DNA from 3 places in the Bacillus sp. z50 genome. Region 3 is predicted to be linked to each of the others. Evidence: riboswitches for the same ligand, from Rfam matches in the RefSeq annotation. Region 3 holds a riboswitch; each other region holds the start of a gene.
What was found. A riboswitch is a leader RNA that binds a small molecule or an ion and turns the genes downstream of it on or off. The one in region 3 is predicted to bind S-adenosylmethionine.
Positions count from the first base shown of each region.

Region 1: it holds a riboswitch for S-adenosylmethionine, as region 3 does, so the genes downstream of both, AC4G3N_RS11870 (methionine ABC transporter ATP-binding protein) here and AC4G3N_RS04165 (methionine biosynthesis PLP-dependent protein) in region 3, are expected to answer to the same signal.
Region 2: it holds a riboswitch for S-adenosylmethionine, as region 3 does, so the genes downstream of both, metK (methionine adenosyltransferase) here and AC4G3N_RS04165 (methionine biosynthesis PLP-dependent protein) in region 3, are expected to answer to the same signal.

Region 1 covers NZ_JBZFQL010000003.1:527,772-531,056, forward strand. The annotation lists SAM riboswitch class I at 171-275, shown strand; gene AC4G3N_RS11865 (O-acetylhomoserine aminocarboxypropyltransferase/cysteine synthase family protein) at 362-1,681, shown strand; SAM riboswitch class I at 1,776-1,887, shown strand; gene AC4G3N_RS11870 (methionine ABC transporter ATP-binding protein) at 2,001-3,032, shown strand; gene AC4G3N_RS11875 (methionine ABC transporter permease) at 3,029-3,285, shown strand, end outside.
Region 2 covers NZ_JBZFQL010000006.1:228,322-231,606, forward strand. The annotation lists gene asnB (asparagine synthase (glutamine-hydrolyzing)) at 1-328, opposite strand, end outside; gene metK (methionine adenosyltransferase) at 525-1,724, opposite strand; SAM riboswitch class I at 1,858-1,986, opposite strand; gene pckA (phosphoenolpyruvate carboxykinase (ATP)) at 2,365-3,285, shown strand, end outside.
Region 3 covers NZ_JBZFQL010000001.1:885,207-888,491, forward strand. The annotation lists gene AC4G3N_RS04165 (methionine biosynthesis PLP-dependent protein) at 43-1,143, opposite strand; SAM riboswitch class I at 1,327-1,431, opposite strand; gene AC4G3N_RS04170 (M42 family metallopeptidase) at 1,565-2,608, shown strand; gene AC4G3N_RS04175 (patatin-like phospholipase family protein) at 2,656-3,285, opposite strand, start outside.

The DNA.
Region 1 (3,285 bases), on a different contig from region 3:
GAATTCTCTATAATAGCCTGTAATCTCAACCGATTAGACGATTGTTAAGTGGCTAACTGGAGGCATTTATTATAGTAAAAGAAGCTCCTCGTTATTTAATTTAAAAATTCTGAATAATCAATTGACTCATATTTTTCCATATGCTATAGTTTTAACAACTTAATACTTGGTTCTTATCAAGAGAGGTGGAGGGACTGGCCCGTTGAAGCCCGGCAACCGGTATTTATATAATACACGGTGCCAATTCCAGCGGATATAAATCCGGGAGATAAGGAGAGATGGAAAATGCCTGCCTCTTCTTGTGAAGAGGTTTTTTTCATTTACTCACTTCTCTATTTAAAATGAAATGGAGAGATGTAGAATGGCAAATGAAGAAAAGAAGTATCGGTTTGAAACAGTAGGTATACACGGAGGATTGCAGCAGGATTCGGTAACTGGAGCGAGAAGCGTGCCGATTTACCAGACGAATGCTTATTTATTTAAAGACACAGATCATGCTGCGGATTTATTTGGATTAGCTGAAACTGGCTATATTTATACTAGAATCCATAATCCAACTTCAAGTGTATTCGAAGAACGTATAGCAGAATTAGAAGGTGGCATTGGAGCTTTAGCGGTATCAAGTGGTGCTGCAGCTATAACACTCTCAATCCTAAATATTGCGGGAGCAGGTGATGAAATTATCTCTGCGTCCACTCTATACGGCGGAACCTACAATTTATTTGCCAATACTCTCCCTAAGTATGGTATTAACGTAAGGTTCGTGGATCCAAGTGACACTGAAAATTTTAGAGAAGCGATTACATCAAAGACCAGAGCTATTTTTGGAGAAACGATTGGAAATCCAAGCCTGCAGGTTCTTGATATTGAACGGGTGGCGGAAATTGCTCATGAAGCTGGAATTCCGTTAATCATTGATAATACATTTGCAACTCCTTATTTATCCCGTCCGATTGAGTTTGGAGCGGATATCGTCGTACACTCAGCTACGAAATGGCTGCTTGGAAATGGAACCACATTAGGCGGGGTCATAGTCGATGGAGGGAAGTTTGACTGGAATTCATCTAAATTTCCGGGCTTTACTGAACCCGATCCAAGCTATCATGATCTGATTTACAGTGAAGCAATTGGTGCAGCAGCATTTATTGTGAAGGCCAGAGTTCAGCTGTTGAGAGATTTAGGTCCATCCTTAAGCCCGTACAATGCCTTTCAATTTATTCTCGGATTGGAAACTCTGCATGTGAGGATGAAGGAGCATGTAGCCAATACGAGATTAATAGTTGACTATTTAAAACAGCATCCGGCTGTATCGTGGGTCTTGTATCCAGGAGATTCAGATCACCCTGATTACGAAAAAACGAAGAAATATTTACCCAAAGGTGCTGGAGCAGTCGTTGTTTTTGGAATAAAGGGTGGACGTGAGGCAGGTAAAAAACTGATTGATTCCGTTGAACTGTGGTCCCATGTGGCCAATGTGGGAGATGCAAAGAGCCTAATTATCCATCCGGCAAGCACGACTCATCAGCAACTAAGTGAAGAGGGATTAAAAGCATCAGGTGTACAGGAGGATTTAATCAGACTGTCTGTTGGAATTGAACATGCAGAAGATCTAATTGAAGAATTGGAGCTTGCGATTGAAAAAGCAACAGGTATAGCTTCCACTGAGGTGGTTGTGAAATAAATATTGAACATGCTATGCAGACTTTGGTGTTGACAGTTCTTTCTTCAACATGATAGGATAGCAAACAGTTAGATTTAATTGAATAGTTTAAGTACTCTTATCAAGAGAGGCCGAGGGAAGTGCCCTTTGACGCCCGGCAACCGGCAATCATTTATGATTGAAAAGGTGCCAATTCACACAGGATAATAAATCCTGGGAGATGAGAGAAAGGAACATGTTATAAATAAATCATGCCTTTCTGCCTCCGCAGAAAGGCATTTTTGTTTAACTGAAGTTATTCTTTAATTATAGGTTGATAGAAAGAGCAGGTGAACTTTTCATGATTACATTACGTGATGTATCGAAGACCTTCTCAGGAACATTTAAACGTTCATCAGCTGTCAAAGCAGTGGATCAAGTCTCATTATCTATTGAAAAAGGCGAGATCTTTGGAATTATTGGGTACAGCGGTGCGGGAAAAAGTACCCTCATTAGAATGCTGAACGGTTTAGAGAAGCCAACAGAAGGCAGTGTCTTGGTGGCAGGCAAAGATATGGCTGCTATAAAAGGCGCTGAATTAAGAAAAGCCAGAATGGAAATAAGTATGATTTTTCAACACTTTAATCTCCTCTGGTCAAGGACAGTCAGCGAAAATATAGAGTTTCCTTTAGAAATTGCGGGCGTACCAAGCAAGGTACGTAAAGAAAGAGTGAAGGAACTGGTAAGTCTGGTAGGATTAGATGGCCGTGAAAATGCTTATCCATCTCAGTTGAGCGGCGGTCAGAAGCAGCGGGTCGGTATAGCGCGCGCATTAGCGAACAATCCACAGGTTCTTCTTTGTGACGAGGCGACATCAGCACTTGATCCTCAGACTACAGACGATATTTTGGATTTGCTCGTTGATATAAATAAAAGACTTGGCTTGACAATCGTATTAATTACACATGAAATGCATGTTATTCGTAAAATCTGTCATCGCGTTGCTGTGATGGAGATGGGGAAAGTGGTCGAGAGCGGAAAAGTACTTGATGTATTTAAAAAACCAAATGCTCCGATTACTAAACGATTTGTACAGCAAGTGACTGAGCCAGAAGAAACGAAAGAGACGATTGAGCATTTGCTTGCTGAATATCCGACGGGGAAAGTTGTACAATTATCCTTTATTGGCGAATCAGCTGAAACCCCTGTTTTATCAGAGGTTATCCGCTCTTACAAAATCAATGTAAACATATTACAGGGTAAAATTTCGCAGACTCAGCACGGGTCCTATGGAACGTTATTTATTCATGTAGACGGTGATGCTGCTGAAGTGGCGAAAGCGATTGACTATCTCCACAATCAGGAAATTGGTGTGGAGGTGATTTCAGAATGATGGAAACATTATTACCAAATGTAGTTTGGGAACGAATTTATGAAAAGACATGGGAAACCTTGTATATGACAGGTGTCTCATTAATCGCAACTTTTTTCCTTGGAATTATATTGGGTCTGCTATTATTCTTGACCTCAAAGGGGAATATGTGGGAAAACAAAGTGATTTACGGAATTGTAGGTGCTTTCGTTAACATATTCCGTTCCATTCCATTCATTATTCTAATCGTGTTGTTAATTCCTTTCACAAAGGC
Region 2 (3,285 bases), on a different contig from region 3:
GAACAAATGCCGCCAGGATTACTTCAGTATCTGAATTTGTAGAAAACGCCATGCCTTCCTTTTCCAGCACTACTTTCAATTCCAAGTAGTTGTATATTTCTCCGTTAAAAACAATCCAATAGCGTTCATTTTCATACGTTAAGGGCTGATGTCCACATTCAATATCAATGATGCTTAGTCTTCTGAAACCAAGCTGGATATGTTCATCTATATAATACCCCTCGTCATCTGGCCCTCTATGCGTAATCAAGTCATTCATACTTTTAATTAGTTCTGAATCCTGATTCGCTTGCTGGTGATCATGCATACATCCTACAAATCCACACATTATTATTCACTCACTACCTTTACTTTCGACTGTTTTTCTTTAAAAATATCAAAGGATTAGATTTTAGATATAAGCTAGGGTCCCGACAAAATATGATCCATTATACCCGATATCACAACTTCCTAATATTACCATATTTAGACAAAAAAAGAAAGAGGGGTTATCCCTCTTTCTAGAAATGTTTATGCTGTTTATCTTAGATGTTAGCTTCCGCACGCAGTACTTCCACTTTATCTGTTTTCTCCCAAGGAAGATCTAAATCATTGCGTCCAAAATGTCCGTAAGCTGCTGTTTGTTTATAGATCGGACGTCTTAAATCAAGCATTTTTATGATCCCTGCTGGGCGTAGATCAAAGTTAGCACGTACTAATTCAATTAATTTTTCCTCTTCAATTTTCCCTGTACCGAACGTATCAATAGAAATAGATACTGGTTGCGCTACACCAATCGCGTAAGCCAGCTGAACTTCCGCTTTATCTGCAAGACCTGCTGCTACAATATTTTTAGCTACGTATCTGGCTGCATAGGCAGCAGAACGGTCTACTTTTGTAGCGTCTTTACCAGAGAATGCTCCGCCACCGTGACGTGCGTATCCACCATACGTGTCTACAATGATTTTACGGCCAGTCAAGCCTGCATCCCCTTGTGGACCTCCAATAACAAAACGGCCCGTTGGGTTAATAAAATATTTAGTTTGTTCATCAATAAGGTGAGCAGGAACAACCGGTTTAATTACTTGTTCTTTTAAGTCTTTCTTAATTTGCTCCAGTGTTGTTTCCGCGTCATGCTGAGTAGAGATAACGATTGTATCAATTCTTACCGGATTTTTATTTTCATCATATTCCACTGTGACTTGTGTTTTTCCATCAGGGCGCAAGTATGGAAGAACTTCTTGTTTACGAACCTCAGCCAGCTTTCTAGATAATTGGTGAGCAAGAGAAATAGGAAGAGGCATTAATTCTTCTGTTTCGTTGCAGGCAAAACCGAACATAAGACCCTGATCTCCCGCCCCAATAGCTTCAATCTCTTCATCTGACATCGTGCCTTCTCTTGATTCCAAAGCTTGGTCTACACCTTGGGCGATATCTGCAGATTGTTCATCAATAGAGGTTAAGACAGCGCATGTTTCTGCATCGAAACCATATTTAGCACGTGTATAACCGATCCCTTTGATTGTGTCACGCACAATTTTTGGAATATCCACATAAGTAGAAGTAGTGATTTCTCCCGCTACTAAAACTAATCCAGTGGTAACAGATGTTTCGCAGGCTACCCTCGCATTTGGATCCTTTGCTAAAATTTCATCCAAAATGGAATCAGAAATCTGATCGCAAATTTTATCCGGATGACCTTCTGTTACAGATTCTGATGTAAACAAATGTCTCTTATTAGACATGTATATTTCCTCCTTCAGTTTCCCTGTTTATGGCTACTCATTATCTTTAATTATCTCCTGATTATACGAAAAAAGACCTTTCCCCTTTATAAAGAAAAGAGGAAAGGTCTGAGTCTCAGAAATCTGCCTTTCACTCTCATCGTTCAAGGCATTATAACCTTGCATCAAGTTAGCACCTTTGCGTGATTTCCATTATAAGGAATCAAACTGCAGGTTGCCCCGGCTTCATAGAGCTCGTCTCTCCACCGAGTCTTGATAAGAGTATCCATATCAAATGTATATAATATCTTATCCATCATTTTCTGTCAATAAATAAACAGGAATATATTGTTAAGATAAACCTTTAGCTTCATCCTTTTTCTAAAAGAAGTACAGTCAGAACTTAAAATTCGCATTTCAATTATGATATTGATATAATTAATTTACGAATATTCAAATAAATATACTTTATTATTTATCCATCAATATTGACTAATATCCCTATTCTTTCACCAATGAAAACAATAATAATTATTCTTATATACTATATTAAACCATATTTTTGAAAATTAACACAATTAGTATGGATAAATCGATTAAATGTGTTATACTATTTTCCATATAATATGCTTACCAAAATTCTGGAAAAGGATGATACCTTATGAACAGTGTAGGAGTTTCCAATGAATTGAAACAATTACTTACTCATGATAATATTCACATTCAGCTTTCAGTGCCACAATTAGTTGAAAAAGTATTAACCAGAAAAGAGGGCATCCTCACATCTACTGGAGCGATTAAAGCCGAAACAGGTAAATATACCGGCAGATCTCCAAAGGATAAATATATTGTAGAGGAAGCTGCCACTAAAGATAAAATAGCCTGGGGAAGCGTCAATCAAGCAATATCTGAAGACGCATTCTCTAAATTATATGATAAAGTTATCGATTACCTCGAAAAACGAGATGAATTATTTGTATTTAATGGGTTTGCTGGGGCTGCAACAGACTACCGCCTTCCTATACAAGTAATCAATGAATATGCCTGGCACAATTTATTTGTACATCAGCTGTTTATCCGCCCCACTAAAGAAGAGCTTGAAAATCATTCTCCTGAGTTTACTATTATCTCAGCACCAGGTTTTAAAGCAAACCCTCTCGTGGACGGTACACAATCTGAGACGTTTATCATCATTTCTTTTGAGAAAAAAGTCGTCTTAATTGGAGGCACCGAGTATGCAGGTGAAATGAAAAAATCCATTTTCTCAATCATGAATTACCTGTTGCCTGAGAAAAATGTGTTCTCTATGCATTGTTCAGCAAATGTAGGTTTCGAGGGAGATGTAGCTCTTTTCTTTGGCCTATCCGGCACTGGAAAGACTACTTTATCAGCCGATCCAAATCGCCGCCTTATAGGTGATGACGAACATGGCTGGTCTCCTGATGGTGTATTTAATATTGAAGGCGGCTGTTACGCAAAATGCATCAATCTCACACAGGAAAAAGAGCCTCAAATTTTTAATGCCATACGCTTTGGTTCTGTACTAGAGAATGTGGTTGTAGATGAAGATACGAGAATTGCT
Region 3 (3,285 bases):
ATGATGCACCTAAATGCCTGTAAAGTTCAAATTTCTAATAACCTAAACCGATAATGATTCAAAAGCTTGAATAAGATCATCAATCAAATCATTCGCATGCTCTATCCCAACAGAATAGCGCAGCAAACAATTACAGACTCCATTTTGTGTACGCACTTCCTCAGGGATATCCGCATGTGTTTGTGTAGCAGGGTACGTCATTAAACTTTCTACTCCACCCAGACTTTCAGCAAAAGATATGATGCGAAGGCTTTTTAAAAATGGATTGATCCATTCCTCTGATTTCAGCCGGAACGATATCATCCCCCCTTTACCAGGATAAAGGACATCTGTCACTTCTTCTCTTTCTCTTAAAAATCGGCTGATTATCTTAGCATTTTCCTCATGCTGCCTCATCCTTAGGCTCAATGTTTTCATTCCCCTCATCACAAGCCAGGAGTCAAATGGCGGCAGTACAGCGCCTGTTGCATTTTGATATTCTTCTAGGCGCGCACCAACCTCTTTACTCTTTGAGACAATTAATCCAGCCAATACATCATTATGTCCTGCTAAATATTTGGTGGCACTGTGGACAACAATATCTGCTCCCTGCTCAATCGGTCTTTGCAAAATGGGTGTATAAAACGTATTATCCACAAGGAGCAGTAGATTGTTAGATTGGGTCAGTTGAGCAATTTCTTTAATATCCATTTCCTGCATAAGCGGATTTGTCGGTGTTTCTATAAAGAAGGCCTTCGTATTTTCCGTAATGGATTCAGCGAAATCTTCATATGTATGGCAATAGTTAAATTTGATGCCATACGTCTTCCATATTTGCTCAAATAACCGATATGTCCCTCCATACAGATCGGCAGAGACGGCTATTTCATCACCTGGAGAAAATAAACATAGCAATGAGTGAATGGCAGCCATACCTGAACTAAAGGCAAATCCCTGTTTACCACCCTCTAGCTCGGCAATTGCTTCCTCTAATAATTTTCTGGTTGGGTTTCCTGTTCTTATGTAATCAAACCCTGTTGATTCCCCTATTCCGTTATGGCGATAGGCTGTGGAAAAATAAACTGGCGGATTAACAGTACCTGTTTGTGTTTCACTTCGATTGCCTATTTGAGCTAAGAGTGTTTCGATTTTAACTGTTGTCATATGTATGACCCCTCTCTCTTTATTAATCCCCGAAATACAGTTACTCTGATTTACCTTCATCCGGCTCTAATTTGCCATCAAAGTTACGAATTACTTACATCCACTCATTTTCCCAGTGAATAAAAATATGCTTAAAAACGAAAAAAGTCTTCAAGAAGAAGACTTTTCATTAGAGTGAGTCCCTTCTTATCGGCCAGGAATGATTGTTCCTGCAGGAATTAGCACCTTTCCATATTGGCGGTTGCTGAGACTTCACAGGGCCTGTCCCTCCATCTCTCTTGATAAGATTTTTCAGAATATTTATTTAACTATAAATTTACAGTCCTACTGCTAAAAAAGCAAGTTATTTCTGCCTTTATTGTCCAACTTTTTAACAAAGGTATATAATAAATCTATACATAAAAAGGAGTGATTCGGAACCATGAAAGCCAATGGCCAGGAAATTTTCCAGTACATAAAAGACCTTGTATCCATTCCAAGTCCGAGCGGCTATACAACGGAAGTAATTGATCATGTAGCACAGTTTTTACAATCTCAAGGAATACCTGCAGTAAAAACAAATAAAGGTGCCCTATTGGCAACAATCAAGGGACAGGATGATTCAAAGCACCGTTTTCTAACAGCCCATGTAGATACATTAGGTGCTATGGTGAAAGAAATCAAACCAAGCGGGCGTTTAAAATTATCGATGATCGGCGGATTTCGTTGGAATTCTGTTGAAGGCGAATATTGTAAAATCCATACAGCTGAAGGTAAAACGTTTACAGGGACGATTCTTTTAAATCAAACTTCTGTCCATGTTTATCAGAAAATGGGAGATATTAAACGCGAGGATGCAACGATTGAAGTTCGAATTGATGCTGTGACAAAAAGCAAGACGGATACAGAAGGTCTAGGTATTTCTGTAGGTGATTTTGTTTCCTTCGAGCCCCGTGTTGAACTGACAGACAATGGATTTATTAAATCCCGTCATTTAGATGATAAAGCGAGTGTCGGCATACTGATGTATATCATTAAACAGTTAAAAGAAGAAGGCATCACTCTCCCCTATACGACCCACTTCTTAATTTCAAATAATGAAGAAATAGGCTATGGCGGAAACTCCAACATTCCTGCTGAAACTGTTGAATACCTGGCTGTAGATATGGGAGCAATTGGAGAAGGACAATCTACGGATGAATACAGTGTTTCCATTTGTGCAAAAGATTCTAGCGGACCCTATCATTATGGCCTGCGTCAGCATTTAGTCGAATTGGCAAAGCAACACAAGATTGATTACCGTGTAGATATATATCCTTTTTACGGATCTGATGCTTCTGCTGCCATCCGTGCCGGCTATGATATCATACACGGATTAATTGGACCCGGCATTGATGCTTCACATGCTTTTGAAAGAACCCATATCAGCTCTATTGAACATACTGCCCAGTTAATCTGGAATTACTTACAATCAGAATTAGCCTAATTTCATACTAAACGTTAACCCATCACCATTTAAGTGATGGGTTTTTATTATAATAACCGTTTGATTTTTCCATAAGCAGCCTTGGCTTCAGCATATCCTTGATTGTACAGCTTTTTCAGCTTTTTAGGGTTACGCTCAACACGGCTGACATCTGATTTCACTAATGGACGAATAATGACGACAAGTCCCTTTTCTTCTTGTTCCTCCAAATAGCGGATCGTGTCATTGTAAACGATATGCCGTTTGCGAAGAGCCTTTAGCAGCCCTTGATAGTTCTTATATTTTCTTTTTCCAAGCCAATCAAGCGACGATGCTTTCATATAGCCTTTATTCCCAGTAAGCACAACGATATTTTTCGTATTCCCGTCTGCTTGAGATTTTTGTATCGGTATTGGATCGGCAACACCGCCATCCAGCAGCATTCTTCCATCATAAGAGATTTCCGGAGCAAAAAAAGGAATCGAACTGGATGCGCGCAGAATCGTTGTAATATCTTTTATTAGGTGCTCTTTTCTATAGTATACAGGTTCGCCTGTTACGCAATCTGTAACACCCACGACAAACTGTTCCTTTGCTTCACAAAAAGCCTTTATATCAAATGGGACCAGTTCATTTGGAATTTTATCAAAAATAAAGTCCATTCCAAATAATTCACGTTTCTTCAGAAAACGTTTATA